2 linked regions of the Ketobacter sp. MCCC 1A13808 genome follow. The protein of the gene in region 1 binds, or shares a complex with, the protein of each later gene. Links are inferred from orthologs where the notes say so. Each region holds a gene or a part of one and is shown in the gene's direction. Other genes may lie near its edges.

Region 1 (16,242 bases):
CATCGAACGCAGTCATTGCAGTCAATCACAGGCTGCGTCTCTATTGTCAATCGCTTAGGTGGTGACTATCATTACCCAATATTTGTCGTATTTTTTTCTCGAAATTCATACAGTTAATTTCCTAATAGAAGGTATTGAATGAGCGGACTTACCGACTCTGGTGTGCTGGTTCGGCTCGCTTACTCGGCTATGCAGGATCTGGGCATTGATACTTCCGTTGTGCTGCAGCGCATAGGGCTGAAGCACGAACAACTGGAAGAAAAAGATTTGCGCACACCTCATTCGGCTCAGACGCTTTTTTGGTCGGTGATCGAGGAGGTCGCAAACGACCCGGATATCGGTTTGCACTTGGGTGAGAAAATTCCGGTGTTCAAGGGCCAGGTGCTGGAGTATTTGTTCCTAAGTAGCGAAACCTTTGGAGAAGGCCTGAAGCGGGCTCTGAATTATCAGCGTCTACTGAGCGATGCCGTCAACGCAAATCTGGATCAAGACGAAGTAGGTTTGTTTGTTGGAAACGTGGGTTTTGCCAGCGGCGCCGGTTATCGGCACCTGACCGAGTGTGTGGTGATCGCCGTGTTGAAGTTTTTTGACTATGTCACCGAGGGCGCGTTCAAGCCACTTGAGATTCATTTCGAACATGCAGCCGGCCATAATCTGGCTGAGTACGAACGGGTATTCACCTGTCCGGTAAAGTTTCAGTGTGAGGCCAATCGGATCTATTTCACCGCCGAAAGTATGCAGGTGCCTTCAGCTCATGCTCAGCCGGAATTGCTGAGATTACACGAACAGCTGGCAAATGAGCATGTCGCAAAACTGGAAAAGCAGGACTTTATTTCTAAAGTGTATCGGCTGATCGGTGAGTTGCTGGAGTCAGGTAATGCGAATCTGGAAACGGTGGCAGACCGGCTGGGCATCAAGCCCAGAAGCTTGCGTACCAGGCTGGCGGAAGTGGATACCAATTTCAATCAATTACTGGCTGATTACCGCTGCAATCTTGCAAAAAAACTGTTGGCCAGAACGGATGAGTCGATCGACGAAATTGTTTACCTAACCGGCTTTTCTGAACCAAGCACGTTTTACCGTGCGTTCAAGCGTTGGGTGGGGCAGACGCCTGTGGAGTACCGCAAAACCAAAGCCCGGGATTGAAGCCGTGGTCAACCCGGTTTTCGCTGGGTGCCTGTGGCAATCCGGTTACATAGTTTCACCATCAAACAATTGATAGTTAAGCCCGATGGGACTACTTTTGTCGAAGTCTTGTTGAGTTACAGCGATCCGTTGTGGTAACAGCCCCACAAATTGCTTTGTAAGGTTATGGGATTTTTGATAGGCTTCCCGCCGCAGGAGTCTTGTCGGAATTATCCTGATACCAACATCCATTTCGCGGATATTCTGCATGCGAGAGTAACCTGACACACCACAAATACCTTATTTATTCAGGTGAATAAATTAGCAGGGCGTCTCATTTGATGTTGACTGAACGCAGTAACCACGCCAAAGAAACGTTACGGAACGCTATGTTTTCCCATGACTGGAGGACATTTGCAGAGCGTTTGGGCGCTTTGACTATCCTGGTTGTCGGCGTCAATCTGGTGTTCAGTTATTGCGGTGGCTTATTTGGTATCGTCGAATTTCTTTTAGCCTCAACAGATAACGCGCTCTTCGCTGCGGATCTTATTATTGCCCTCAGTTTTACCTGGGCTTTATTATTCCAACCCCATTTGATTGAAGGTTGCTTGCAGCTGTTCAATCCCGTTCCTGCCCTTCGTGCCGGAATGCGAACCTATTCCTCTCGTTTGTCGCTTCATACGACTCATCTTCGTTCTGTTCCGCAATCCGCACACGGGTGTCGCGCGCCCCCTGCGGTTTCTCTCTGATTCTGTATTTCCCCATCGGTTCAGGTAAAAACCGGAACCCCTTTGCGGACTAGCCAGAATCCCCTCGACTGAAATTCGGTTTTTGTGCTGTTGCTCGCTGGCGGGCTGCAGATGTTGTAAACCTCTTGGGTAGAGGAAATTCCCTTTGTTGACCCGTAACTTTAAAAATGTTGCTGTAGCGACAGTGTTTGGCGTGCTATCTGGATGTAGCGGGGGCGTGCTTGACCCCAAAGGTCAGGTGGGCGCCGACGAAAAATACTTAATTATACTCTCGACAGTATTAATGCTGCTGGTTGTTATCCCGGTGATTCTTCTGACCTTGTATTTCGCTTGGAAATACCGTGACGGTCGTGAGCATGAAGTGTATATGCCGAAGTGGTCCCATTCGAAAAAAATCGAAATTGTGGTTTGGTTTATACCCATTCTGATCATCGCCATTCTGGCTACCATTACCTGGCAATCGACCCAGGCGCTGGATCCTTACAAAAAGCTCACTCATGAAAAAGACCACCTGACTATCGAAGTTGTGTCGCTGAATTGGAAGTGGTTATTTATCTATCCTGATCAGGGCATTGCGTCGGTGAATGAAGTGGTCTTTCCCACCGGCGTACCGGTGGAGTTCAAAATTACCTCTGATACCACCATGAACTCATTCTTTATTCCGCAGTTGGGTAGTCAGATTTATTCGATGGCCGGTATGACAACCAAGCTGCATTTGATTGCCGATGAGCCGGGCAGCTTCGAAGGCATATCGGCCAATTACAGTGGCGCGGGCTTTACCGGCATGAAATTCAAGGCGATAGCGACACCCGCTCAATCCGGTTTTGATCAATGGGTTAAACAACGAAAGGCTTGCGATCAAGTCTTAACACCCGCCAGTTATCAGGCATTAGCCGAGCCGAGCAAAAACAATGTTGTGCAATATTACAGCCAGGTGAGTGAAGGCCTGTTTCAACAGGTTGTTATGAAATATATGCACGACAACCCAGATACAGCACACCCGCACTCAATGGATCATCTTGCTCAAGCCCAACCCAGGGTGGAGGAATCATTATGACGTTATTCGGAAAGCTCACTTTAGATGCCATTCCCTACCACGAGCCGATTATTATGGTTACTTTGGCGATTGTCGCGGCAGTCGGACTGGGCGTAACTATCTTGATTACCCGCTATAAAAAGTGGGGTGTTCTCTGGTTTGACTGGCTTACTTCCGTGGATCATAAACGCCTGGGCGTAATGTATATTGCGTTGGCTTTAGTTATGCTGATTCGTGGGTTTTCGGATGCATTGATGATGCGTGCACAATTGGCGCTGGCGACCAATGGCTCGCCTGGCTATCTGCCACCGGAACATTACGACCAAATCTTTACTGCGCATGGCATCATCATGATCATTTTCATGGCGATGCCGTTTATGATCGGTTTGATGAACATCGTGTTGCCACTGCAGATCGGTGCGAGGGACGTCGCCTTCCCGTTTCTGAATAATCTGAGCTTTTGGTTGGCAGCCGCTGGCGCCGTGTTAATCAATATTTCACTGGGTTTGGGTGAATTTGCCAAGACCGGCTGGCTGGCCTATCCGCCCCTTTCTGAGCTCTCGTTTAGTCCGGGAGTCGGAGTGGATTATTATATCTGGGCGTTGCAGATTTCCGGTGTCGGTACGCTGTTGACCGGAGTCAACTTTCTGGTAACAGTATTCAAAATGCGTACGCCCGGTATGAAGCTGATGCAGATGCCGATTTTCACTTGGGCCTGCACCTGGGCCAATATCTTGATCGTCGCTTCGTTTCCGATTCTCACTGCCGTGTTAGGTCTGCTAACCCTTGACCGGTACCTGGATTTTCACTTTTTCACGAATTCCGGTGGTGGCAACGCCATGATGTACATCAATCTGTTCTGGGCTTGGGGGCATCCTGAAGTGTATATCCTGATTTTACCGGCGTTCGGAATTTTCTCAGAAGTCATTTCCACTTTTAGTTCAAAGCGATTGTTCGGCTATACCTCCATGGTCTGGGCCAGCGGTGCCATTTCTGTGTTGGGTTTTGTTGTCTGGTTGCACCATTTTTTTACCATGGGGTCGAGCGCCAACGTAAATGCGTTTTTTGGTGTTATGACCATGATCATAGCAGTGCCTACCGGAGTAAAATTATTCAGCTGGATATTCACCATGTTTCGCGGGCGATTACGCATCACGGTTCCGGTGTTGTGGACACTGGGTTTTATGGTGACGTTTACCATCGGTGGAATGACCGGCGTGTTGCTGGCGGTACCGGGTGCGGATTACGTATTGCATAACAGCCTGTTCCTGATTGCGCATTTCCATAACACTATTATCGGTGGCGCGGTATTCGGTTACCTCGCGGGTTTCAGCTATTGGTTCCCCAAGGCCACCGGATTCCATTTGAATGAACGGTTGGGTAAAGCCTCATTCTGGTGTTGGCAGGTTGGGTTCTATGTCGCTTTTATGCCGCTATATGTACTTGGATTTCTGGGCATGACAAGGCGTTTAAACCAGACCAATAATCCGGATTGGAATATCTGGTTATACATCGCCGCAGTGGGCGCCCTGATTATCTTTGCAGGCATTATTTTGCAGTTTGTACAGCTCTGGGTAGCGTTTCGTGATCGTGAACTGAATCCGGATACAACGGGTGACCCCTGGAATGGTCATACCCTGGAATGGTCTACAGCGTCACCGCCACAATATTATAACTTTGCGCAGTTACCGGTAGTTCAGGATATCGACGCGTTTACGGATATGAAAGAAGCCGGTACCGCCTATCAGAAACAGGATCATTACGCACCGATCCATATGCCGAAAAATACTTCCGCAGGTATTTTAATGGCAGGGGCGATAACAGCAGCGGGCTTTGCCACCATCTGGCATATTTGGTGGTTGGCCATTGCAGGACTGATCGGCTCTTTCATCTTCTTCTTGTTGCGGGCTTATAGCAACGATGTGGACTACTACGTTTTACCCGATGAGATAAAGCACATCGAATCCGCCCATTTGGCGCAGGTACCGGGAGAGGCATCATGAGCACGGTATCGATGAATGTAGCCACAGGAGATGCAGGGGGTCAGCGTATTTCCTCCGTCTATGGCTCTGTTAACGCTGGCAACCAACCAGTGACACACCAGGATACTGGCGGTAATACACTGTTCGGATTCTGGCTCTATCTAATGACGGACTGTATTTTGTTTGCAGCGGTATTCGCCACCTACGCCGTGCTCTATATGAATACGGCCGGTGGTGTTTCAGGTAAGGACATTTTTGAACTGGATTATGTGCTAATTGAAACCGCAGCTTTGTTATTCAGTAGCATCACTTATGGTTTTGCTTTGCTGGGCGCCCACAACCAGAACCGCGCTGTCACATTGTTCTGGTTGCTGGTCACCTTTGTATTGGGTTGCGTCTTTATTGCTATGGAGGTGAATGAATTTCACCATCTTATCAGCGAGGGGCACGGACCTCAGCGTAGTGCGTTTCTGTCTTCATTCTTCACCTTGGTGGGAATGCACGGCTTGCATGTCGCTGCGGGTTTAATCTGGATGTTCATTATGATGCTCGAAGTAATGACGCGAGGATTGGGTAATCAAACTGTAACTCGCCTGAGCTGTCTGAGCTTGTTCTGGCATTTTCTTGATGTTGTATGGATTTGTGTTTTTACCGTCGTCTATTTAATGGGAGCCGTCCAATGAGTGATTCAATCAGCAGTGTTATCAGTAACCCCCTGAACACGGATGTCGCAGGGATTCACCATCCTCATCAGCTGGCGCAGCCCGGATCGTATGGTGCCATTAAGTCCTATTTGATCGGCTTCCTATTATCCGTTGTTTTGACCGGCGTTCCATTCGGGATAGTTATGACCGGGATACTGCCGCGAAGTGCTACTCTGGCAAGCGTGGTCGCTATGGCGGTTTTACAGATTGTTGTGCACCTTAAATATTTTCTGCATTTGGATTTTTCCGCAGAAGGTAAAGTGAATACATTCGCTTTCCTATTCACTGCCCTGATTATCGTGATGGTGGTGGGCTTGTCTATCTGGATAATCTACAGCGCAAATGCCTTAATGATGTGATGTTCTGTTTTCTGTTTTATAGCAGGTGATTGTTAGAGGGCAGTGTTAGCGCTAGTGGGTCTGGTCATGAGGTCTACAGATACATTTAAGAAGCCATTAATGGCCTCTTAAATGTAATAGAGCATACGGTTTACTATTTAATGCAAGCTACTTGGACATAGGCGGTCTGCGTGACCTTATGCACCCAGCAAATTCTGCCCGCACACCCGGATGGTATTGCCATTCACACCTGCGGAAGCAGGGCTGGAATAGAATGCGATGGCCTCAGCCACATCAACAGGTAAGCCGCCTTGTTTTAATGAGTTGAGCCGACGGCCGGCTTCCCGGGTTGCGAACGGAATGGCGGCGGTCATTTGTGTTTCAATGAAGCCCGGCGCCACCGCATTAATCGTAATATCTTTCTTTGCCAGTATAGGGGCGAAAGCATCCACCATGCCGATCACACCGGCTTTGGAAACGGCGTAGTTAGACTGACCGAAATTCCCTGCAATGCCGCTCATGGAAGAAACGCAAACGATCCGGCCACCGGGGTTGATGGTTTCTGATTCCAGTAGTGCGTCGTTAATACGTTCTTCAGCGGACAGGTTGATGTTAATGACCATCTCCCACATGTGAGGCGGCATGCCGCCCAGCGTTTTATCCCGGGTTACTCCGGCATTGTGAACCACAACATCGACGCCGCCGTATTCGGTTTTCAGGGTGTTTGCGATCTTTGCAGGTGCTTCGGGGTCGGTTATATCAATGGCGATAATGCCGCCGTTTAGACGGTCCGCTACTTTTTGCAGATTGTCTTTTGCCTGGGGTACGTCAAGACACACCACTTTGGCACCGTCCCGTGCCATCACGCCTGCGATCGCTTCGCCGATACCCCGTGATGCGCCGGTCACCAGCACTACCTTATCTGTCAATGGCAGGTTCCAGTTGAAATCGTTTTCCACTGCTTTCGCTTTACTTACGCGTAGTACCTGCGCATCAACGAAGGCTGACTTGGGTGAAAGGAAAAAGCGTAATGCCGATTCGGCTGCTTTTTCCGCTTGTTTGGCAACGTAAACCAAATTCGCGGTAGCGCCTTTTTTGCCGATCTCTTTGCCGATGGACCGCACCAGGCCTTCGAGGGCGCGTTGGGCGATTTGTTGGCGAGGGTTGGCTTTGCAGGATTCCGGTGGCAGACCCACGATCACCACACGGGCGCTACTGTGTAGCTTGCGGATGACCGGATGGAAGAAGTCATACAGTTCTTTGGTTTGCTCACTGTTTTCAATACCGGTGGCATCAAATACCAGTGCCTTGAATTTAGCTGATTCGGCGCTGACATCAATTTCGGTCAGCTTCAATTCCGCTTTTTCTGCGGCGGCTTTGATTTCAGGCAGAGCGGAAGCATTGTTGGCAACCTGGACGCTGGCTGCGCTGTTCTTCAACGTGCTGGCGATGGACTCTGCCATACGTCCGCCGGGGGCTGCGCCAATTAATACGTTGCCCGTCACGAACGAAGTCTGAGCTTGTGAGTGACGTTCTAATTCAGTGGGAACAGGTAGATTCAGAGAACTGAGAATGGAGCGTCCAACATTGCTGCTGAGCATGGATTCATAAACGTCGGCCATGGGTCGGATCCTGTGTAAAGTACGTTGTGTGACAAGTGGCAGGTATATTAAAGTAGTTGTGTGGAAATTTGAATTGACCAGTGTTAGGAGGGATCGGGTCAGTTGTGCCAATGTTAGTTGACTGTACCTATGTACACTAGCCTCCATCAAAGCAGGTATCGATCACCAGGTTGTGGTTTGCTTGCCGATGCTGACTTAGATTAGACTTTTTTCCGTACCTTTTTTTAGTACGCAACTCAATCAGTTACGCCCGTATTATCGGGCGAATTTCAACAGGAAGCCGTTCCATGAAAGTAGATAAAGTCCGTAAAGTAGCCATTATTGGTGGAAATCGTATTCCTTTCGCCCGTTCCAACTCAGTCTATTCCCATGCCAGCAATCAGGACATGCTGACGGCTGCGCTGAATGGGTTGGTTGAACGGTATAAGCTGGCCGGGGAGTTGATGGGTGAAGTTGCCGGCGGTGCAGTTATGAAACACTCCCGTGATTTCAACTTGGTTCGTGAATCGGTATTAAGCACACAGTTAGCACCGGAAACCCCGTGTTATGACGTGCAACAGGCGTGTGGCACGGGACTTGAAGCGGCTATTCTGGTGGCAAATAAAATTGCCCTGGGTCAAATTGATTGTGCTATTGCTTGCGGTGTGGATACCACTTCTGACGCCCCGATCGGTGTAAGTGAAGGCTTACGAAAGATCTTATTGGATCTAAACCGGGCAAAGACTACGCCGGACAGATTGAAGTTATTAGCGAAGCTTCGACCCAAGGATTTGATGCCGCTGATTCCTGCCAACTCAGAGCCGCGCACCGGTTTGGCGATGGGAGAGCATTGTCAGATTACGGCAAAGGAATGGAACATTCCCCGGGATGAGCAGGACCTGCTCGCGTATAACAGTCATGTGAATATGGCAAAAGCGTACGATGAAGGTTTTTTTGACGATATGATCACCCCCTATATGGGGCTGGATCGTGACAATAACCTGCGTGGGAATACCACCCTGGAAAAACTAGCGTCGCTAAAACCCGTTTTTGACCGAGAAAACGGTACTATGACGGCAGCTAATTCAACGCCATTAACAGACGGCGCATCCTCTGTACTGCTAGCGACGGAAGAGTGGGCCAAAGAACGTGGCTTACCGATACTGGCGTATATCACATACTGTGAAACTGCAGCGGTGGATTTCGTAGGCAAGAAAGAAGGTTTGCTGATTGCCCCGGCATACGCAGTACCGCGCATGCTGGATCGTGCCGGCATTACCTTGCAGGATTTCGATTTCTACGAGGTTCATGAAGCCTTTGCTGCCCAGGTGTTGTATACACTGAAAGCTTGGGAAGATGAGAAATTCTGCAAGGAACGTCTGGGCCGTGATGGCGTGCTCGGCAGCATTGATCGTAGCAAGCTGAACATTAAGGGTTCATCATTGGCAGCAGGTCATCCCTTTGCTGCAACCGGTGCCCGCATTGTGCATACACTGGCAAAATTATTGAACGAAAAAGGCTCCGGTCGCGGATTGATATCCATCTGTGCGGCGGGCGGGCAAGGCGTTACCGCAATTCTCGAGAAGTAAATAATGCCCTGTGCTGGCAAAGGCGATCCACCCGGGTCGCCTTTTTTTGTGTCCGCAGATTAATCATGATCCTGGTTATGCTTGCCTTTGAGTCCAGGTATCAGACTGTGCAGTCGGGCCAATCGCTAGGGCATACAGCTGACCTCTACTGAGCTAGGATAGCTATAACGGGAATCGCACCACAATGAATGAGGAGAGTTCATGAACCCACATTACCCTAATTTGCTTCAACCGCTTGATTTAGGCTTCACCACCTTACGTAACCGAGTTTTGATGGGATCCATGCACACAGGCCTCGAAGATCGCTTTTATCACATTGATAAGCTGGCGCACTATTTTGCGGAACGGGCCCGAGGCGGAGTGGGTTTGATCGTTACCGGCGGTTATTCCCCGAATAGACGGGGTGAGTTGTTGCCGTTGGGGTCGCGCATGGACAACGCTGCGACGGCTTTGATGCATCGCCATGTCACCGCTAAGGTTCACAATGAAGGTGGCAGAATTGCGTTGCAGTTATTACACGCCGGTCGTTATGGATATACCCCTTATAGTGTGTCGCCTTCCGGAATCAAATCCCCAATCACACCATTCCGTCCGTCAAAAATGAGTGCCAAGCGAATTCAGGGAACGATAGACGATTACGCCAAGGCGGCGGGATTGGCGCAGTTTGCCGGCTATGACGGCATCGAGGTGATGGGTTCCGAAGGCTACCTGATCAATCAGTTTCTGGCCCAGCGGACTAATAACCGGACGGATAAATGGGGCGGTAACGTCGAAAACAGAATGCGCTTTCCGTTGCAGGTGGTGAGGGCGATTCGCCGGGAAGTGGGGCCGGAATTTATAATTGTTTACCGGATTTCGCTGATGGACCTGGTGGAAGGCGGTCAAACCTGGGAAGAAGTGGAAGCGTTGGCAATCGCCCTGCAGGCAGAGGGTGTGAATATTTTTAACACCGGTATCGGCTGGCACGAAGCCAGGATACCAACCATCGTGACCTCGGTGCCGCGCGGTGCATTCACCTTTGCCACCGAAAAATTAAAACAGGCAGTGACTGTGCCCGTGTGTGCCAGTAACCGGATTAATACACCGGAATTGGCAGAAGAGGTTATAGCTTCAGGGCAGGCAGATATGGTGTCCATGGCGCGTCCCTTTTTGGCTGATCCTTATTTTGTCGCCAAAGCCGAAGCGGGAAAAAGTCATGAGATAAATACCTGTATCGCCTGTAACCAAGCCTGTTTGGACCATACATTTAAAAACAAACGGGCAAGTTGTCTGGTGAACCCACGGGCCTGCCACGAAACTGAATTGCGGCTATTGCCGACCCAATCGAAAAAGAAAATTGCCGTAGTGGGTGCAGGTCCAGCCGGTTTGGCGGCAGCAACGGCCGCAGCGGAACGCGGACATCAGGTGACGTTGTTTGAAGCGGATAATAAAATTGGCGGGCAGTTTAATATAGCCAAGCAGATTCCGGGTAAGGAAGACTTCGCGGAAACCCTGCGATATTTTTCTGCCATGATAGAAAAATGGGATATTGATTTGCAGCTTAATAAGAAAGCCACGCTTCAGGATCTCACGACCTACGATGAAGTGATTGTGGCTACCGGTATTATTCCGCGTACACCGCCCATACCCGGCATTGATCATGACAAAGTATTGAGCTATATCGATGTGATCCGAGATCGGAAGCCGGTTGGAAGTTCAGTTGCGGTGATTGGTGCCGGTGGTATCGGTTTCGATGTAAGTGAATTTTTGACGCACACGCCTGTAGAAGACGAACAACAGCATTGGTATCAGGAATGGGGAATCGATACCCAGTTGCAACATCGTTCCGGTATGGTGCCGGAACGAGTGGCGCAGAGCCCAAGGCAGGTATATTTGTTGCAACGCAAACTGACCTCGTTGGGTAAAGATCTGGGAAAAACCAGTGGCTGGGTTCATCGCACTCAATTGCGCAAGAAAAACGTCGAGATGCTGGCAGGGGTGCAATACGATCGGGTAGACGATCAGGGTTTGCATATCACGATGAACGGCTCCAAACGAATACTGGCGGTGGATAATGTGGTGATCTGTGCCGGCCAGGAACCACTGCGGGAGCTGGCGGATCAGTTGCAGGCGCAAGGCGTTACCGTGCACGTTATAGGCGGTGCCGATGTGGCGGCCGAACTGGACGCGAAGCGTGCTATTAACCAGGGCACCAGATTGGCGGCTGGACTGTGATGCCTATATAAGCCAATAGATGTGCTAAAAATCGTTTCAAATCCAGGGATGGGTAGATGAAAAAGAACGTGCTTAAACCCGCTATAGCACTTTTTTTAGTGACATTCATGGCGGTGAGCGATGCAGCACCGGGAACAGCGTCGGAAGGATTTAAGCGGCCGGCGCAAGAGATCAGCCGTTTACTGCTAACGGCTGAACCGCCCACACCGGTTATTCATGTGGCGGCAGAAAAAATTGCGTTGCTACATTACGAGGGGGTGATCGACCAACAGCGCATGCAGACACCCAGGCTGAGTTTGGCCGGCTATCGTTATGATCCGGTGACTGGGATTACCGGTCTGGATGCGTTGGTGGAGCGGGTAGAGATCATCAGCTCCAACCCTCAGAAAGCCACATCCCCCCAGCAATGGCGAGCCGGAAGCGATTCACGTAGTGCTGCCCGGTTCGCCTTTGTTCAGTTTTCACTATCGGGTAAATACCTTTCTGCATTGCAAGTCGAGCCGGGCAAGCCATCGCAATTTTTGATTTATAATATCGAGTCCCGTCAGCAGACGATGCTGTCCACCAGGGTGAACGCTGCTTGGGGTAATCCATGCCAGTGGACGACAGAGGAATCGCTGCTGTGCCGTATGAGGCCGTTGAAGCAGGGGAGAGCGCCGCATACCGGAGTGTCGCCGATTGTAGTTGAACATACAGGCCAGGCGCTGCCTACGCGCACCTATTCAAACTTATTAAAGGATCAATCCTCGTCGGCACAATTCGATTATTATTTTGCCAGCGATCTGGCGCACCTTTATACAGATAAAAAAGTCGTGCCGACGCGGATTGCGGGTGGCATGATTACCGAATTTGAAGCAGCTCCGCAGGGGCGATTCGTTATCATCACCCGGCTACAATCCTCGTATTCCCATCTGGTTCCGGCCAAACAGTTTCCGAGTCAGGTTGAAGTCTGGGATTTGCAATCCTCGAAACGGTTGTATCAGTCCGCGGCATTCGGTTTCGGCTTACAGCCGGACGAAGAGGGTGGGGAAGGAGCAGATCCGAAATCCATTGAGTGGGCACCGAATTTACCGGTTACCGCGGGTTTCATCCAGCGCAGAGTGGATGCCAGCGGCGCCGCAACTTATATTTGGAAGCGATTACGGGCCCCGTTTGAGGTGGGTGTGGATGGGGCGGAAACCGTCGCCATTAGTGATTATCCGATAAAGGAATTCGGTTGGAGTAGTGCGGGAACACCTTGGTTTATTGCCGCCACAAACAAACCGGACGAGGTCGCGGTGTACGCAGTGCTGAAGGCGGGCGTTCGGCGGGTTTGGCAGGGCACACGGGATCAGGGTGACGGCAGCAATGCGATACGTGTGAATGGGCGACAGGGGCCTGCCCTGGAAACCACGCAGCGGATCTTTTTAGTAACGGATGGCCTCAACCACGATGCCCCTCGGCCTTCTCTGACCGAAGTCAATCTGCATAGCGGTGAGCAACGTCGCCTGTTCACGGCTGAGGCCGGGGTTTATGAGCCGGTGATAGCCATACTAGATAAGGAGGGTGAGGTTTTGTTGACCTCCCGGGAAAGCGCCACTGATGCTCCGCAGCTGGTTCGTGTAGCAGGTAATAAAGCGACGACCATTTACAAAACCCCGAATCCCTATCCGCAGTTGGATAAGATCGTTCGCAAGCGAATCACCTATAAACGCCAAGATGGTCTGAAATTATCGGCATTAATGTATCTGCCCCCCAATGCCGGCAAGAAACCGTTAGCAACGTTGATTTGGATTTACCCCCGCGAATTTGATGGTCCCGAAAAGGCTGCAAGGGCGGACGCCAGGCAATTTCAATATCATCGGATCAAAGGGGTGTCACCGGTCGCAGCAGCGCTGGCCGGTTATGTCGTAATAAATTACCCTAAACTACCGATCGTTCACACCCAGGACAATGACGATGTTTATCTTCCGCAACTCGTCACCGGTGCGGAATCGTTGGTGGACTATTTAGTAGAGGAAGGTATCAGTGATCCCAAACGGATCGTCATCGGAGGGCACAGTTTTGGTGCTTTTTCAGCGGCTAATTTGCTGATTCATTCTGATCGCTTTGCGACAGCGATCGCGATGTCCGGTGCGTATAACCGTACCTTGACACCGTTCGGGTTTCAGCATGAGACGCGCTCCTTTTGGGATGCAGAAGATTATTATGCGAAAATTTCTCCGTTTTTCAGCGCCAACCAATATAAAAAGCCCATTCTATTGGTACATGGCGGTGCTGATCCCAATCCGGGCACGCCCACCATTCAGGCCCGGCGATTTTTTCATGCGTTGGTAGGAGAGGGGGTGACCGTTCGCTATGTTGAATTACCGTTTGAGGAGCATGTTTATCGTGGGGAAGAGACTGTTTTACATGCATCCTGGGAGATGATTAACTGGCTGGATCGGACTGTGGGCGAGAAGCCGGTCTTTAATAATTAAAAATAACGGATCATTCGGCGGGGGTATCAGATGGCGATGGCAACACGTGGCAAGGACTTTATTTTAGCTTTTTTAGCCGGGGTGTTTTTTGTGAATGTAGTACCGCATTTTGTTAACGGTGTCAGCGGAAGACCTTTTCCTTCGCCGTTTTCCGATCCGCCGGGTGTGGGGTTATCCTCTCCGGTGTTGAATGTCCTTTGGGCTGCAATCAATTTTATTATCGCTATCCTGTTTGTCTATTTTGGTAACCTAAACCAGCGTAATAAAACAGTTTATCTCGGCTACTTTTCCGGTGTTTTGGTAATGGCTTTCTTTCTTGCCGATTACTTCGGCAAATTGGGATTGGGTTAGAGTGCCAAGTGCGGTTGGTCGTTTCCAGGTGATCATGATATTAATTTAAAAGCATAAACCGGACGCATCAGGGATTCGCCCGGTTTATGTATTCCAAAGGGCGCTTTACTGAGTGCCCCACAAGGTTTTAAGTAAGCTGGTTTTGCGCGGGTCCATGCCTTCCCAGGTGCCCCAGCCAGATTCATTAACGTCAGGTACATACGCGTGGTTGTACCATCCACCGGTGTCACCGGACTCCGGATTGATGGACCAATAGCAGGCAGGAATTTCTTTTTCCACCAGATAGTTTACAAAGGTTTTCTGCCACTGCTGATCCACACCGGGTTGAACATGGCTCCACATGGCCTGTTCTGCTGCTCTGGTGTTGTTAGGCCAATCCATGTTGCCACCGAATTCTCCGACCACCAGTGCATAGCCCTGATCCTTAAGATAACCAAAGTGCTCCTGCCAGCCTGCTTCGGATTTGGCGGGGTCTATCACGATATTGCAGTCAGCCCGACCCGCTTCGTCGCCCTCTAAATTCGCACATTCTGGTTGGCCCGGATCCATAAACTGGTTTTGCACGAATACGGATGGTCCATAGGTATGGGGTGATAACACTAATCGATCTTTGGGAATATTCAGCGGCTGTGTGCCCGCCATGTAAAGGTTTTCACCCCAATTGGGATTTGAGGACTCGTCACCGTGGGGCACTTTGGTGCCGTCGGATGTGGAAGCACCCACTCCTTCTACAAAAACCAGTACGTCGGAGTTAACCTCATTGATGGCTTGATACGCATGCTCTGCCAGCGTTTTCCACTCTTCCCAGGTGTAATCCCAGGGCTCGTTGAATATATCGATGCCGATGATATTGTCGACACCGAGCTTTTCCTGTAATCCCGCGATTTCACGCAAGTTATCCAGCCAAATGCTTTCGTTGTAATTCTGAACGGTCACCCCTGGGCCGGCGGGTCCACAGGCGTATTCTTCACGGGTTAGGTCATAGCCTTCGCGATTCGCATCTGCGTAGGGCGGGGTTGCATCCAGGCGGCCTGCGCGCCAGCCAACGTAGTTCGAGCAGGAGTGGATATCGATAATGACTTCAATATTATTTTGATCCGCAAGGGTGATAAAGTTTTCCATCGATTGCCGTGCGTTGCCGGAACGCACTGATTGATGGTTCTTCATAACACTGTCCTGGCCCTGGGGGTCATCCGCGTTCAATGTTTGAGGTGCAATTGGTAGCCGCACGGTGTTGATACCCTGCGCTGAAATTTCTTTCATGGTTTGTTCAATAGTACGACCGGTACCCTGACCTCCATTAGCCCACCACATATTGCCGACATAGAGTTCTAACGGTGCCCCACCTGCATTCTTTTCGGCATTATTGGGTTCATGCTGGCCTTCCAGGCCGAACCAGTTACCGCACTGGAGCGGGAAAGCCTGACCATTTTTAGTGATCTGCCCGGACGAGTTGACCCGAAACATACCTTCTCCGCCGGAGACAGGATCATCTACAACGGGATCATCTACAACAGGATCGTCTACAACGGGATCATCTACAACAGGATCGTCTACAACGGGATCATCTACAACAGGATCATCTACAACCGGATCGCCGTTACATAAGCTGCCGCTCAGTTCAGGAATCTCTGTGGCTCCTGCGGATTTTCCCACAAAACCAAATGTTACTGATTCGCCCGGTGATAGGGTACCGTTCCAGAATCGGTTGCGCGCGGTTTGCGGATTATCACCCTCGATCATCGCTGACCAGGAATTTCTTACGCGGTTGTCGCCGTTAAAGAGCCAGTTTACGTCCCAGCCGTCCACTGTCGAAGATGTGTCGTTCGTTACGCGGATGTTGGCTAAAAATCCGGAGTTCCATTCGGTAATAATTTTGTATTCACAGCTTGCTGCTGCACTGTTCGAAAACGTTGCCAAGGCAACACCGACGCTGGTGACGCCGCCTGCGTATTTCAGCGCATTGCGCCAACCTTTTCCTGGCGGATTTGTTCGATCCATTTAAACTGCCTCCTTTGTATAAAAATTTAACTTGCCGCTACCGGGTTTAGTGAAGTTAGGGTAAACAGTTGTTCCCGCAGAAGGTGTGAAGCA
Region 2 (16,302 bases), 120 kb from region 1 along the record:
TGCTCGGCGTAACCTGGACTTACTGGTTCGCTACGGAGGGGAGGAATTTATACTTGTACTGCCAGCGACCGATTCTAATGGTGTGCTGACCATTGCCGAGGAAATCCGGCAATCGATCGAATCGGATAGTTTGTCCATTCAGGGAAAGGAGATCAGGCTCACAGTCAGTGTGGGGGTGCATGTGAGCGTTCCTGATGCTACCGACGATGCGGAATCATTGTTGTTGAAGGCCGACGAAGCCCTGTATACGGCGAAACGTAAAGGTCGCAATCGGGTTGAGGTGTATCGCCATGGTTTAGATCCGCTTAAGGCTTGATTAACGCCCGCTATCTCTTCATGATGTTGTCAAACAGGGTGAAAATAGGATCTCGACGATGTCTGAACTTGATGCTCATGCCCCACTGCGACAAGATGTCCGCCTGCTCGGACAGTTATTAGGTCAAACACTTCAGGAACAAGAAAGCCCCGTACTGCTGGAACTGGTGGAGGATATTCGCAAATTAGCGAAAGATGCCAGGGCAGGGCACGAGGATCAATACCCCAAATTATTCGAAAAATTATCCAAGCTGGAGCCGGAGTTATTGGTACCGGTGGCTCGGGCATTCAGCCATTTCCTTAATCTGGCGAACCTGGCTGAGCAGTATCACCGGGTTCGGCGGCGCAGAGAATACCAACAAACACAGCGCAAAAACCAACGTGCGACGATGTCCGAACTGTATCCCCGCCTGCAAAGAGACAACATAGATACAGATACTATTTTCGAAACATTGAATACCCTGTCGATTGATCTGGTGTTGACTGCGCATCCAACCGAAGTTACCCGCCGCACTCTAATACAAAAATACGATGACATTACCCAGAGTCTGGAAACGCTGGATACGGTGAATCTGACCGATATCGAACGTAACCGGGTGATCGAGAACCTCAAGCGTAATATCGTATCGGCGTGGAATACCGATGAAATCCGTCAACAGCGCCCGACGCCGGTGGATGAGGCCCGTTGGGGTTTTGTCACCATTGAGCAGACGTTGTGGAGCGCTGTTCCGGAATACATGCGGGAATTAAACCATTGGTGTGAAGAAAATCTGCAACGCAGTTTGCCTATGGATTTCGCTCCGTTTACGTTTTCTTCGTGGATGGGGGGAGACAGAGACGGCAATCCCAATGTTACCGCGGTGGTTACCGAAGAGGTGCTGTTGCTGGCGCGCTGGATGGCAGCCGATTTACTGAATCGTGACTTTGAAAATCTATACACAAAATTGTCGGTAACTCATTGTAGTGATGAATTACGGCAATGGGTGGGTGATCATCCGGAACCCTATCGGGCGTATCTGAAACCGCTTCGTGATCGGCTATTCAACACCAAGAGTTATCTTAATGCTCAGCTGAATAAAATGGAATGGTACGGAGATACGCCGATTCTGACCATTGACGAATTGATGAAGCCGTTAAAACTGTGCCACCAATCGCTGACCGAGTGCGGAATGAAAGAGGTCGCCAACGGTGATTTACTGGACACAATCCGGCGGCTAAATTCGTTCGGTGTCACGTTGTTGCGTCTGGATGTGCGGCAGGAGTCAAGCCGCCATATGGATGCAATTGCGACGATTACCCAAGCGATCGGCATGGGTGACTACAGCCAGTGGGATGAAGAACAAAAACAACGCTTTTTGATCAGTGAACTCACCAGTGACCGGCCGTTAATTCCGAAATTTCTGAAGTGCTCAGATGAAGTTCAGGAAGTGCTGGATACATTCAATATGTTGACCCGGCAATCCATAGATGCATTGGGGGCCTATGTAATCTCTATGGCTCACTTGCCCTCGGATGTACTGGCTGTCATTTTACTGCAAAAAGAAGCTGGCATGAAAAGCCTGATGCGGGTAGTGCCGTTATTTGAAACCCTTGAAGACTTGCAGAATGCCGAAGCCACTCTGAAGTGTTTATTGGATATTGATTGGTATCGGGAGCATATCCAGGGCCAGCAAGAGATCATGATCGGTTATTCCGACTCGGCCAAGGATGCGGGCTTCTTGGCGGCGGCATGGGTTCAATACCAAGCGCAGGAACAATTAACCCGGTTGTGCAAACAATATGGCGTCCAGCTCACCTTGTTTCACGGTCGTGGTGGCTCAACCAGTCGTGGCGGAGCCCCCTCCCATGAAGCGATATTATCGCAACCGCCTGGGGCTGTTAACGGGCGAATCCGTATTACTGAGCAAGGCGAGGTGATAAGGGCCAAGTTCACGCCGTTCGGTGTGGCGATCCGGACTTTGCAGCGCTACGTTGCGGCCACGCTGGAAGCCACTCTGATTGACCGACCGCAGCCGGACGAACAATGGCGGAATATGATGACCTCGTTGTCGGAAAACGGCACTCAATCGTATCGTGATATGTTGCGGGGAGACCCGCGCTTCCTCAGTTATTTTCATCACGCTACGCCTGAACAGGAATTGCAGCGCTTGCCTCTTGGAAGCCGGCCCGCCAAACGGCGCCAAAGTGGAGGCATCGAAACTTTGCGTGCGATTCCCTGGGTATTTGCCTGGACACAGATGCGATTGATGTTACCGGGATGGTTGGGTGCTGATGTCGCCTTCCAGAAAGCACTTCAGCAAGGAAAGGGCGATCTGCTTCATGAAATGTATGAGCGTTGGCCGTTTTTCCGAATGGTAATGGGTATGTTGGAAATGGTGTTAGCCAAATCCGATGCCCAGATTGCCGCTTATTACGAACGCAGGCTGGCACAACCGGAGGACAGGTCGCTAGGCCAGGAACTGCAGTCACGCTTAGCAGAGATGATTGATTTGGTTAAAAATATAACGGACCACAGCGTGTTGCTGCAGAACAATTCGGTAATTCGGCGGTCTATTGAGGTTCGCAATCCCTACCTGGACCCACTGCATATGTTGCAGGTGGAGCTCATGCGATCCGCAAGGCTTAAGCAACAGGAAACACCGGACGAGACCCGTGCCCTGATGATTACGGTTGCCGGAATTGCGGCAGGAATGCGTAATACGGGTTGAGTTTTGCCAGTGGGGCTGCTTAAATCCTCCGGCTTGCCGTAGAGCTGGCCCCCTAATTGGTTTCGGAGTTTTTTGAATGTTATTTAGTCGTTTGGCGTCGGGTTTTGTTGCAGTCGCTGTATTAGCATCGTGCGGAGGGGGTGACCCCACTGTGGAACCCTCGCCCGACCCCTTTGTGGAATTCAGGGTGAACGATATTTTGTATCCCACAGAAGTGACCGTAAATCGGATTCATACTGTGGGTGCGGATAATTATAACCCCTGTGACCCGGCGCTGTTCGAAAACGCGGCCGATGTACAGTCCAAAGACGCCGCATTCTGCAGCACTGAAATCACCTTAGCCAGCGTGGTTTTTTCCGTTCAGTATTTTAATGCCGGGTACGAACCGTTGGAACTGGCATATACCGGTCAGGGGTTTACCATTCATTTATATGAGTACGACAAAGCGTCCGGTATTATCGGTGATGAAGTGTGGAACTCAGATTATTATGCGCAACTGCAAATAGAACGTTTTAATGATATCGGCTATGAACTCGATAATTTTGATCCTAACCTCAGCGGAAATGTGGTGCTGAATCCGGGGGAAGCCTTTCCCAGTCAAAATGTGAGTGGTCCGAATAGGTTGGAATTCAGAGGCGAACGCCTGTTTGAGCCGGGTTTTGAAATGTTCGATCCGAATAACTTCAAACTGACCATGGCGCCGGTAAATCCCGCCAACGCGACCGATGACCTATGTAATTGGGGTGAGGTGGTGAGTTCGACCAACCCGGCATTGTATGAAAAAGTATTCTGTCAGTCGGAAAATATACTGCCACTGCCAAGCGTAGACACCGCCGCCGACATCAGCTATTTGGCTCGAGTCCGTTTCAATTACAATAATTGGCAGGAACAGCCGCAAGATATTGTGATCACCCTGAAAGCGCCGCAGCAATAGGCCGTTTGAATGCACAAATGTGGGGTCGGGGCAAAAGATTTAGGCAGGGAGTGCCTGAATTAGAAAGAGAAATGCAAAAGTCGCAGCCGCGCTGTTAATAGGGCGCTGGCCGCGACAATTGTCTCACGCAATCAGCTTATGCGTGGCTTCGTTGATGTCCTTGCCGAGGTAGTAAGTGCTGCTCAGCAGGGCAGGTACCATTAGCAATCCGAACACAACCATTGTGAACAGTGATGCATTCACAAGGAACAATCCCCAGAATCCGCCTACGGTAAGAGCGGTAACTGCCATAAAAGACAAGCTGTCTATCGCTAATTGTCTAACAGTGGGTGTTGCCAGTTTCATAATGAACTCCTCCATAACAATCTGACACTGCCAATCTAAAAGTCAGACCTAAAAACCATTTTGTAAGCTTTATTGCTTAGTTCTGGCTTATAGAGACCCTCTAGTGAGAATCAGGATTAAGTCTATTGATTTAAATTAGAATAATCCGCCTAAAGCCTTCTAAATCAAGGTGTCTATCTTCTAATGAGGCTAGAAAATACTCTTCTCTCTGCTTCATTGTTTACAAGTGTACACTAGAATTATGGGAAGTCTAGTAACTGAATCACATTTATGTGTTTCTAATGGTAACAAGTAACACTTTGTCAGGCCCGATTAAAAATTAGATTAGGTTTGATGAAATATCAACCTGATATGGTGGAAAGTTATGGTTGTTTTTGTCATAAGCCCTGAGCTGTACGGTCATTGCGATCATTAGTTAAAAAGAGCAATGTAGTTTGCCAGAGTGTCCGGCGAGTCGAGGTTGCTGTGTGGCCCCTGACGCCGAAGTTCGGAAAAACACGATCCCCAAACATAAAAAAGAGGAATGGTTGCATGACAACAGAAGCCTATGTCTTTGATGCGGTGAGAACGCCGCGTGCAAAAGGCAAAAAGGATGGCTCACTTCACGAAGTGAAGCCAATAGACCTAGTGGTAAATCTATTGAACGCACTGAAGCAAAGGAATCCAGGGCTCGATACCGCCCAGGTTGACGACCTCGTGATGGGCATTGTGAGTCCGGTGGGTGATCAGGGCGCAGTTCTGCCTAAAACCGCTTTACTGAAAGCGGGCTGGGATACACAGGTTGCAGGGCAACAAATCAACCGTTTTTGCGCTTCCGGATTGGAGGCGGTCAATCTGGCAGCTCAGAAGGTGGCGTCCGGGTGGGAAGATCTGGTTATTGCAGGTGGTGTCGAGTCAATGTCCCGTGTGCCGATGGGATCCGATGGCGGTGCCTGGGCGATGGACCCGCAAACGAACATGATGACTGACTTTGTGACCCAGGGTATCTCGGCTGACCTGATCGCTACTGTTGAAGGTTTCACTCGCGATCAGGTGGATGAATTTGCTTACCAGTCACAGATGAAAGCCGGGACCGCGCAAAAAAGCGGATATTTCGACAAGTCGGTGATCCCGGTTTTAGACATCAATGGTTTGACGGTCCTGGCTAAGGATGAATTTCTTCGTCCGGAGACGACTCTGCAAGGTCTGGCTCAATTGAACCCGTCATTTTTAATGATGGGTGAAATGGGCTTTGACGGTATTGCACTGCAAAAATACCACAGCGTGGAGCGTATCAATCACGTTCACACGCCCGGCAATTCGTCTGGCATTGTTGATGGGTCTGCTTTGGTCTTGATCGGCTCGAAAGCCAAAGGTGACGAGCTGGGCCTGAAACCCCGCGGCCGGATTCTCGCCACTGCGATCACGAGCACGGATCCAACTATCATGTTGACGGGTCCGGCACCCGCCTCTGATAAAGCACTGAAAAAAGCGGGTCTGACCTATGAAGACATTGACCTGTTTGAGGTGAACGAGGCGTTTGCGTCTGTTGTTATGCGGTTTATGCGCGAGACCGGTGTGCCGCTTGAGAAAATAAATGTAAATGGCGGCTCCATTGCGCTAGGCCACCCGCTGGGTGCAACTGGCGCCATGATCCTGGGCACGGTGCTGGATGAGCTGGAGCGCCGTAACCTGAAGCGAGGCCTGTGTACCTTGTGCGTGGGTGCCGGTATGGGTATCGCCACCATCATTGAGCGCGTTTAAGGACTGGGAGAAAAGCAATGAGTGAAGCAATACGTTACGAAAAAGACAGCGATAACATCGTCGTTTTGACCATGGATATGCCAGGTCAGTCCGCAAATACAATGAACGAAAAATACAAGGTGTCGATGGATGAGTGTATCGATCGCCTGGAGCAGGAAGAAGCGCTGGCAGGCGTTGTAATCACGTCCGCTAAAAGCACTTTTTTCGCGGGTGGAGACCTCAACGACCTGGTCAAAGCAACTCCGGAAGTAGCTCAAGAGTTTATGGATAGTGTGACTGCCATTAAAGCGCAATTGCGTCGCTTGGAATTACTAAAAGCGCCGGTAGTTGCTGCGATAAATGGGGCAGCATTAGGCGGGGGATACGAAATATGTCTGGCCTGTAATCACCGGGTCGCCATTAATAATCCGAAAACCAAGATCGGCCTGCCTGAGGTCACCTTGGGTTTGTTGCCCGGTGGTGGCGGTGTGGTGCGGCTAACCCGATTGCTGGGTTTGGAAGCGGCTGCGCCTTTCTTACTGGAAGGTAAACAGGTTAACCCGGAGAAAGCATTGCAAGCCGGTTTGATTCATGAGTTGGCGGAGAGCGCTGAGGAAATGCTGGCGAAAGCCAAAGCCTGGTGTAAATCGAATGCGGGTGTTATGCAACCTTGGGATACCCGCGGCTATAAAGTTCCTGGCGGCACCCCTTCCAATCCCGCGTTGGCAATGAAGTTGCCGATGATTCCGGCCATGCTGAAAAATAAAACCAAAGGGTGCTATCCGGCACCTGAGGCTATTTTGAGCACGGCAGTCGAGTCTTTGCAGGTGGACGTCGATACCGCTTTTAAGATCGAAGGTCGTTATTTTACCAGCTTGGCGACGGGTCCGATTTCTACCAACATGATCAAAGCCTTTTTTTTCCAGCTGCAACAAATCAGCAAAGGCAGCAGCCGTCCCAAAGGAATTGATCAATACACCACGAAGCAGGTAGGAATCCTGGGTGCGGGTATGATGGGAGCCGGTATTGCGTATTCCAGTGCAACGAGCGGTATTTCGGTAGTATTGAAAGACATTTCGGAAGAGGCTGCGGCTAAAGGTAAGGCCTACAGTGAAAAATTGCTGGCAAAGCGGGTTTCCCGCGGGCAGATGAGTCAGGAGAAGGCGGATGCCGTGTTGGCGTTGATCAAGCCCACTGCCAACGCAGAAGATTTGCAGGGCTGTGATCTGGTGATCGAGGCCGTATTTGAGAAACAGGAATTGAAAGCGGCGGTTACACAAGAAGCTGAAGTGCAAATGCTGGCCAGTGGCATTATGGCTTCCAACACGTCCAGCCTGCCGATTACCGGCCTCGCGCACGCGTCTTGCCGCCCGGCTAACTTTATTGGTCTGCATTTTTTCTCGCCCGTTGACAAAATGCCTTTAGTCGAAATCATCTGTGGCAAAGAGACATCCGATGAAACCTTGGCGAAAGCACTGGATTATGTGCTACAAATCCGCAAGACCCCCATTGTAGTAAACGATTCCCGCGGCTTCTTTACTACTCGCGTTATCGGTACCTTCGTCAATGAAGGTCTGGGTATGTTGGGGGAAGGACTTAGTGCAGCATCGATCGAGATGGCTGCGGCTAAAGCCGGTTTTCCTATAGGTACGTTGGCGATCAGCGATGAGCTGAATCTGCAAACCATGCGCAATATACGGTTGGCTACAGCCGCGGCTTTGAAAGAAGAAGGTAAAGCATTACCGAAATCGGCATCCGACGATATTATCGATAGGATGTTGGACCAATATGATCGCGGCGGAAAGCTGGCCGGAAAAGGGTTTTACGACTACCCGCAGTCGGGTAAAAAGTCGCTGTGGCCCGGACTGATTGAGCATTTTGGTGCTGGCAGCAAGGAAATTCCGTTCAAGGATATGGAGGAACGATTTCTCTTTGTCCAGGCCCTTGAGGCTGTACGTTGTATGGATGAGGGGGTTATCGAGTCCATCGCAGATGCTAATATCGGCTCCATTATGGGCATTGGATTTCCCCCATGGACCGGGGGAGTGATTCAATTTATTAACCAGTATGGCCTGCGTCAATTTGTTGAGCGGGCTCAGGATTTGACGAATAAATACGGTGATCGGTTTACTCCACCGTCCTCGCTGGTTGAGAAAGCGGAAAAGAACGAAACCTACGATTAATTTAGTCTAAGCACTAAGCCCGTCCGGACTCCTGGTTCGCGGCGGGCTTTTTTATTGCGTTTTCCTGCACTTTTGGACTCTTTGTAGGTGCGAACTATACTTTCCCTGAGTGTGTTTAACCAGGAAACACGATGCCCCGCCAATATTGTAAATACCATCCTTTGGAGCCTGCGTTGTGGTATGACCCGCGCAGCCACGCTGCTTATTGTGAACGCTGTGTCGATAGCGGTGAAACTCTGGGTGGGGTCGGGCAGGCCAAGTGTTATCTATACGGAAACGAGCTGACCTATCTGGGCAGTGCAAATACGGCTCAGCCATTTTGGGAAAGGCTTGGAGCGTTCTTTCGATTCCCCTTCAAACGGGCGAGTTTAATAATCATGGGGCTGTTGATACTACTGATGGTGCTTATCAGCGTCGTCGGTGCTCCTTCGATTTTCGTTGCTGTCGTCGGAGGAATTTTCGTGCTTGCGTTTATCGCCCGTTACGGCTTTCTGGTGCTGGAGCAAAGTGCAGAAGGGCGCTTTCATCCACCCACATTAGGGGAGGCGTTTTCCGGGTCGGGTTTCAATATCCTGTTTCAGCAAATTGCGGTGCAAATTATTTTTGTGGGATTTACGGTGGTGGTTAGCTTTCTGGAAAGTGGTTTTCTGAATGCGATTGCCAGTGCGTTGGTGGTGCTAATCTGGCCCGCCAGCATGATGTTGTTGGCCATGGAGCGTTCGATTACTCTTGCTGTTAATCCCAGCGCTATCTGGCATTTGATTCGCAGTATCGGCTGGGCTTATTTATTGCTATATGCATTCCTGTTCTTGCTTTTAGGTGCACAAGCAACCCTGTTTCAGGTTTTTGTTCAGGAGATTCCGCCGCGTTTATTGCTGCCTGGATTCGTCGGCTTGATGTTTTATTTCCTGATAGTGAGCTTCCATCTGATGGGGTATGTCGTATTTCAGTATCAGTCTGATATAGGTTTTGTCGCAGAGGATCAGCTCGCGAAGGAAAAACGCAGGCTTAAAGTAGAGCCAGTCAATGCGGTTTCAGAATTAATGATAAAAGAAGGTCAGTATGAGCGGGCTGTTCAGGTGCTTACCAAGTACCTGAAACAAAACCCGGATAGTATCAGGCATCACGAAAATCTTGCCAAGCTGCTGCTGGCATTGCGAGACAGAAACGAGGCGCTGGCCCATGGGCAGTTCTTTCTCAATCTGCTGAGTGAGAGGGGAGACGATGCCAGGTTGTATTTTTTGTTCTCCCGCTATCTGGAATTGGACCAGGGGTTTAAACCGGAGCAACCTGGAGTTTGTTTATGTTTGGCGGAACAGTTGTTTCTGCGAGGCAAGTATCAACAGGTTTGCCAGTTACTGGCTAATATGCATAAGTCCGCGCCTGATTTTGATCTGCTTCCGGATGCGTATTTACTTATGGCACGTTCTTTACTGGATGGCTTTAACAACGAGAGCAAAGCCTCGCAATACCTTAAATTCGTCAAGGCCAAGTACCCAACGTTTAGCCAGCTCGGAGAGGTTGAGGCTTTGTTGCTTGAGTGCGGGGGTGCCGTATGACTGAGGCGAAGCCTAATGGTTGAATCAGATTGCTCTGAATCTATGCATGAATCCAATCCTGAACTCGACATTCATAACCCGTTCGTACGCCAAACCAAATATTGGCACAGCCTTGAAGATGGTCGTGTGCAATGCGATATATGCCCACGGCAATGTAAATTGCGGGATCAGCAAAGAGGCTTGTGTTTTGTACGCGCGAACGTCGGTAATCAAATTGTCTTAACCACCTATGGCCGCTCCAGTGGTTTCTGTGTCGATCCTATCGAAAAAAAGCCGCTCAACCATTTTTATCCGGGATCGTCGGTATTGTCTTTCGGTACTGCCGGATGCAACTTATCCTGCAAATTTTGCCAGAATTGGGACATTTCGAAATCGAGGCAAATGGACACGCTGGCAAGCCGGGCACAACCGGAAGCAATTGTCCAGGCAGCGCTGGACACCGGCTGTAGAAGTGTCGCATTTACCTATAACGATCCGGTTGTATTTCAGGAGTATGCGGTTGATGTGGCTCAGGCTTGCAGGGCGGCGGGGCTGGAATCCGTCGCCGTCTCCGCAGGTTATCATAGCGCGCAAGCGCGTAGTGAGTTCTATCAGTCTATATCAGCAGCAAATATCGATCTAAAAGCGTTTAGTGAGCGGTTCTATTGGAACGTTACCGGGGCACATCTTTCTCCCGTTCTGGACACGCTGAGCTATTTGAAACATGAAACAGCCGTCTGGTTTGAAATCACAACGTTACTTATTCCCGGCCAGAACGATGAGCCTGGGGAAATTGAAGCGATGAGCCGCTGGATTATGGACAATTTAGGTGCCGATGTGCCGTTGCACTTCTCCGCGTTTCATCCGGATTATAAAATGAAAGATATACCGGCGACCCCGAGAGCGACCTTGAACCGGGCGCGGAAAATTGCAATGGAGCAGGGATTAAATTACGTGTACACGGGAAATGTACACGATCAGGCGGGTGATTGTACCTACTGTCCGAATTGTCATTCTGAGTTAATTCAGCGGGATTGGTATCAGCTCAACAGCTGGTCACTGGCACCAGGAGGGCGATGTTCTCATTGTGATACGTTGATCCCGGGCCGGTTTGGATTGCAGCCTGACCATGGCACGCGGAAAGCGATGCCGGTTCGTATTAGTAGGTAATCTCAAAGTGACTTTCCGTGGGGATTGGGCTCAATGGCCCGGTATCCACTTTGTTGACAATAGCGTCCGGCGGCCCCAGTAGCGCCCAAGCGACCAGGGCATCGACATTTCCCGCGCTGCCCTGGGCTTCAAATTCCACATTGCCGTCGGCCATATTCCGAACCCACCCGGTCAGATGCAAAGAGAGTGCTTTATCTTTGGTAGATGCCCGGTAATAGACACCCTGAACCCGGCCGTGGACAATGGCATGTACACGTTTTAAATCTGGCATAATTCGGGTCTCCTGTTGCCGTTCGTGGTTAAGGATAACGACTGGTGGGTTATTTTACGAATAATTAAATTGATTGCAGAAGGCATGAAAATGAAAACGATCATAATTACCGGGGCCGCGTCCGGAATCGGTAAAGCGGTTGCGGAGCTATTTTATTCAGAGGGCTGGCAGTTAGGATTGTTGGATCTGAATCCGACCCCCTTACAGGACACGGTGAAAGATTGGGATAAGTCACGCTATTGTATTGTTGCTGCGAATGTCACTGATCCTGATCAGGTTGAAACGGCACTGCAACAGATTATGCAATCGATCAGGTTACCGGATGTCCTATTCAATTGCGCCGGTGTTTTGGAAGTCGGCGATTTTGAGGCGATCACATTGGACCGCCATCATCGGATTCTGGATATTAATAACAAGGGGGTTCTGAATTGTTGTTATTTTGCCTTTCCTTATCTGAAACAAAATCCCGGTAGTCGGGTTATTAACATGTCATCGGCGTCTTCGCTCTATGGTATTCCCGGGTTTGCCAGCTATTCGGCGTCAAAATTCTGGGTTAAAGGATTTACTGAAGCGTTGAACCTGGAGTGGGCACGATATGGGATTCAGGTGATGGATATAGAGCCCCCTTTTGTGAACACCCCAATGCTCGCGAATAAACAGGCACAAATTATCCGCCGCCTTGGCGTGAAATTGGTTGCCGAGGATATTGCGGTTCAGGTGTTTCAAGCGGCTCAGGGTGAGCGACTCCATAATGCGGTGAGCAGGGAATACAAGGTGTTGCGGGCGGCTAGAAAATGTTTACCGGATCGCGCTGCCCACAAACTTGTGAAATGGATGTCCGGCTATTGACGACTATACATCGATGAAAAAATCGGGAATCAGTTGATTGACATCCAGGCTGGGATCAACCTGATATTGTCTGAGATCGGTTACACCTGCTTCACCCAGTACTTCATCGTCGATAAAGAAGTTGCCGCTGCACTCTGCACTGGGTCGTTTAAATATCTCATATGCTGCGTCGGCCATGATGGCGGGTGTGCGTGACAATTTAATCGTGGCGTCGCCCCCCAGATGGTTTTGCACCGCAGCCGTTGCGATAGCCGTTCTGGGCCAGAGTGCGTTGAACGCAATGTTATCCCGGCTAAATTCTTCCGCCATCCCGAGAACACAAAAACTCATTCCGAATTTAGCCATGCTGTAGGCAAGGTGAGGGGCATACCAGCGCGAATTAGTGCTAATAGGAGGCGCAAGGTTAAGTACGTGAGGATTTTCTGCATTTTTAAGGTGCGGTACTGCGAGTTTAGAGCACAAAAAAGTGCCTCGAAAATTAATTTGATGCATCAAATCGAAGCGTTTCATCTCAACATCCAGGGTGCCAGTCAAATTTATTGCACTAGCATTGTTCACAAGAATATCGATTCCGCCGAACGTTTCTACGGCTTTACGCATGGCCGCCGCAACCGTTTCCTCCTCTCGCACATCCACAACCAGAGGTAGTGCCTTACCACCCGCTGCCTCTATTTCTTCCGCTGCACTATAGATGGTGCCCGGCAGCTTGGGGTGGGCTTCAGTAGTCTTTGCGGCAACAACGATGTTAGCCCCGTCTTTCGCGGCTTTAAGGGCGATTTCTTTGCCGATTCCCCGGCTCGCACCGGTGATAAATAGAGTCTTGTTTTTAAGAGTTGACATAGTCCGCTGTCCTCGTTTTAGCAGTGTATAGGTGGCTCACTATAGTCCACTTTCCGCAGCCTAAAAACCGTCTGCCCGCCAGGGTGAATAAACTGTAAATACGGGCAACTTTACACGCCTGCACCGTTTTGGGTAGCTGCTTTTAAAGAGAGGTCTGGCCCCGTTTTTGCTATTCGATGACTGTATTGTTTCAGGGCGATGACAGTCGCATCAAGCGTTAGGCCAATAGAACGTTGATTCCAGTCAACGTTTTAGCGTGGTGAGTGTCGGGGGGCACGAAAGACCAATACGTTTCTTTTTTAACTCATTTATCTTTTTGTTTAAGGAGTAGTATCACCATGGCTAATAGAAAAGTTTCGCGCAGAACGGTTCCAATCTCGTTGGCAGGTGTCGTAGTCAGTACGATGGGTGTGGTTGTCCCGCAATCACTAATGGCAGCAGATTCTCTGCAGGATGCGTTGAAGGCGAGTACCACCAAGCTAAGCTTGCGCCCACGATACGAAAAGGTGGAACAAGAGGGTGCCGGTATTTCGGAAGCTGCGACGATATTATCTCGACTTACGTTCACCACCGGAAATTTCTACGATGTTTCGGCGGTCTTGGAATTTGATGATGTGACATCGATGAAGTCGGTCGACTATGATGATGGCTCTTTTGCCGGGCCTGGTCCTGCGATTATTGATCCCGAAGGCACGGAGGTTAACCAGGCCTACTTGTCTTATTCCGGATTGGATAGCACAGATTTTCGTTGGGGACGACAACGTATTGTGCTCGACAATCAGCGTTTTGTCGGAGGCGTGGCCTGGCGTCAAAACGAACAAACCTATGATGCGCTCTCAGTGACGAATACCAGCTTCGGTGGCTTGTCGATGTTTTATGCGCACGTTACTGATGTCAACCGGATTTTCGGCGAAGGAAACGACGACAGCTATCCAGCGGCACGACGTGGTGACCACCGGGAAGATACCAATCTGCTGAACCTGAATTATAAGTTTGAAGGCATTGGTGCTTTGTCGGCGTATTATTATGATATTGAGAACGAATCAGCCGCCGCGCTTTCCTCCGTAACCTATGGTGTCCGTTTTGCCGGTGATACGAAGTTTGATTCGTTCAGTCTCGGTTATGAGCTGGAATACGCTGATCAGGAGGATTCTGCGAATAATCCGAATAGCTATTCAGCGGATTATTCGCTTATCGGTGTGAGCGGTACCATCAGCAACTTCACTCTGGGATTTGCTATGGAAACCTTGGGTGCTGATGCCGACGCTGGTGTCGGATTCACCACCTCACTGGCAACCCTGCACATGTTTCAAGGGTGGGCTGATCAGTTTCTGGTGACACCGGGCGCTGGGGTGGAAGACAGTTACGTAACGTTTAAAGCTGGTTTGCCGTGGGGAATGAACTTCGTTGCGGTTTTTCATTCGTTTGAAAGTGCCGAAGACATTGCTGTCGGAAGTTCCGATTATGGCACCGAGATCGATGCGGCTTTGACGAAGAAATTCGAGAATGGCGCAACCCTGCAATTAAAGTACGCCGATTTCAGTGGGGAAGACGATGGCCTGACGCCAAACGATGTTGAAAAGGTTTGGATTACTGCGACCTACGCCATCTAAAAGCTGGGCAGTGTTTCACATGCATTATCCAGACAAAGTTAGGGAAGGCGAAAGCCTTCCCTTTTTTGGTTTTCTTACTTTACCCCGAGTTCTCCAGTGGATTATTCATCTTCCTTATTGGGACTGGCAACTCTGTATTCATCAGCCAGGTCGGCTTGAGAGTGAATGCTGTATTTCAGGTCATTCACCATGCCGTCTTTCAGGCTATAGATCCAGCCATGTACCGTAAGATCCTGCCCATTTTCCCAGGCTTTTTGTACGACGTGGGAGTGCGCTACATTTTTTACCTGTTGCTTAACATTCAACTCGCACAGATAGTTGTGGCGATCCTCTTCCGAGGCCAGTGACTCAAACCGGTGTTTGTTGCGGTAATACAAGTTTTTAATGCTATACAACCAGTTGTCGATAAGTCCGTGGCTGGTGTTTTCCAGTGCAGCTTTGACACCGCCACAACCATAATGCCCGCAGACAATTATGTGTTTTACTTTGAGTACCGCCACGGAAAACTCAATAACTGACATGCAGTTGAAATCGGTGTGGACCACCAGGTTTGCGATATTGCGATGCACAAAAATTTCGCCTGGCAATAAACCTACGATTTCGTTTGCGGGTACCCGACTATCGGAGCAGCCGATCCAGAGGTATTCCGGGGTTTGTGCCTCGGATAGTCGCTGAAAGAACTGAGGGTCTTCCCGTGTGATGTTCTCTGACCATTTTTGATTGTTTTCAAGGAGCTTATGTAGTCTATGCATGGGATCTGTCTGCCACTGAATAAAATTTTATTCCCAAGATTTTAATGACCTGTCCCCCGGATGTCGAATTTGGTACATCGGGGGGCGCTTTATTTTGCGGGGCTTTTACATTTACTTACCGAAAACTACGTTATAAACGTCCCGATAGTGCTCGGCAAAGTGGACGACCATGCCTTTGCGGATAAAGTCCGGCAGTTCGTCGTAGTCTCTGCGGTTGGCTTCCGGTAAAACCAGTTCCTTGATCTTTTGCCGTTTGGCGGCGATGACCTTCTCTCGGATACCGCCCACCGCCAACACCTGGCCGGTCAGGGTAATCTCTCCGGTCATGGCTAAAGGCCGTTTTGGAGCCATATTACAGGCCAGCGAGATTAACGCTGTGGTCATAGTGACACCGGCACTGGGGCCGTCTTTCGGAGTAGCACCTTCCGGAACATGCAAGTGAATATGTGCTTTTTCAAAAAACTCACCGCTACCACCATAATCCGTAATGCGCGAGGAGGCGTAGCTATAAGCCAAGTGGGCGGATTCTTTCATGACATCGCCTAACTGGCCTGTAATTTTAAACCCGGCATCGCGACGGTGAATCTCGGTAGCTTCGACCGGCAGGGTGACACCGCCAAGGGAGGTCCAGGCTAGGCCGGTTATGACTCCGACTCCTTTCAGTGGCTTCTCGTCGCGGAAAATAGGTGGCCCCAGATACGTTTCCAGATTCGCTGGCGTAATACTGATTTTCGATTCGGTTTTTTTCAGTAGTTTCACAACCGATTTACGGACGATTTTATTCAGCGTCTTTTCGAGGTTGCGTACGCCGGCTTCTCGGGCATAGCCTTCAATAATGGTTCGTAACGCGGGGTTGGACACCTTTAGCTGGGATTTTTTGACGCCGGCCCTGGATAGGCATTTGGGCCATAAATGATTGCGGGCGATGGCCACTTTTTCTTCTGTGATATACCCGGACAAGCGAATCACATCCATCCGGTCGAGCAGAGCGGCTGGAATAGTGTCCATCTGGTTTGCGGTACAAACGAACAGAACATTCGACAGATCCAGTCGAATATCGAG

What was found.
Region 2: the proteins of FT643_RS02290 (region 1) and FT643_RS01785 are in contact, whole or in part, in a solved structure (PDB 8BNU), measured with the Escherichia coli proteins. The link is inferred for Ketobacter sp. MCCC 1A13808 from one-to-one orthologs.

The regions. Positions count from the first base shown.
Region 1 is NZ_VRKW01000001.1:502,173-518,414, reverse strand. Bases 7,118-9,983 are described here. They hold FT643_RS02290 (acetyl-CoA C-acetyltransferase), read left to right. Parts: upstream 7,118-7,843; coding sequence 7,844-9,124; downstream 9,125-9,983. Other genes in these bases: FT643_RS02285 (NADPH-dependent 2,4-dienoyl-CoA reductase), read left to right, coding at 9,326-9,983; FT643_RS02295 (3-oxoacyl-ACP reductase), read right to left, coding at 7,118-7,556. Outside these bases: FT643_RS02330 (AraC family transcriptional regulator), read left to right, coding at 139-1,146; FT643_RS02325 (hypothetical protein), read right to left, coding at 1,192-1,395; FT643_RS02320 (hypothetical protein), read left to right, coding at 1,467-1,874; cyoA (ubiquinol oxidase subunit II), read left to right, coding at 2,020-2,931; cyoB (cytochrome o ubiquinol oxidase subunit I), read left to right, coding at 2,928-4,913; cyoC (cytochrome o ubiquinol oxidase subunit III), read left to right, coding at 4,910-5,575; cyoD (cytochrome o ubiquinol oxidase subunit IV), read left to right, coding at 5,572-5,955; more of FT643_RS02295, read right to left, coding at 6,132-7,117; more of FT643_RS02285, read left to right, coding at 9,984-11,338; FT643_RS02280 (alpha/beta hydrolase family protein), read left to right, coding at 11,395-13,797; FT643_RS02275 (hypothetical protein), read left to right, coding at 13,828-14,148; FT643_RS02270 (cellulase family glycosylhydrolase), read right to left, coding at 14,254-16,149.
Region 2 is NZ_VRKW01000001.1:382,367-398,668, reverse strand. Bases 5,709-8,634 are described here. They hold FT643_RS01785 (3-hydroxyacyl-CoA dehydrogenase NAD-binding domain-containing protein), read left to right. Parts: upstream 5,709-6,062; coding sequence 6,063-8,207; downstream 8,208-8,634. Other genes in these bases: FT643_RS01780 (tetratricopeptide repeat protein), read left to right, coding at 8,339-8,634; FT643_RS01790 (acetyl-CoA C-acetyltransferase), read left to right, coding at 5,709-6,045. In the rest of the region: FT643_RS01810 (sensor domain-containing diguanylate cyclase), read left to right, coding at 1-316; ppc (phosphoenolpyruvate carboxylase), read left to right, coding at 375-3,023; FT643_RS01800 (hypothetical protein), read left to right, coding at 3,100-3,957; FT643_RS01795 (hypothetical protein), read right to left, coding at 4,081-4,302; more of FT643_RS01790, read left to right, coding at 4,834-5,708; more of FT643_RS01780, read left to right, coding at 8,635-9,766; amrS (AmmeMemoRadiSam system radical SAM enzyme), read left to right, coding at 9,782-10,915; FT643_RS01770 (acylphosphatase), read right to left, coding at 10,905-11,186; FT643_RS01765 (SDR family oxidoreductase), read left to right, coding at 11,277-12,035; FT643_RS01760 (SDR family oxidoreductase), read right to left, coding at 12,039-12,875; FT643_RS01755 (alginate export family protein), read left to right, coding at 13,214-14,488; can (carbonate dehydratase), read right to left, coding at 14,590-15,240; lon (endopeptidase La), read right to left, coding at 15,352-16,302. UniProt on the Escherichia coli protein: Catalyzes the formation of a hydroxyacyl-CoA by addition of water on enoyl-CoA. Also exhibits 3-hydroxyacyl-CoA epimerase and 3-hydroxyacyl-CoA dehydrogenase activities.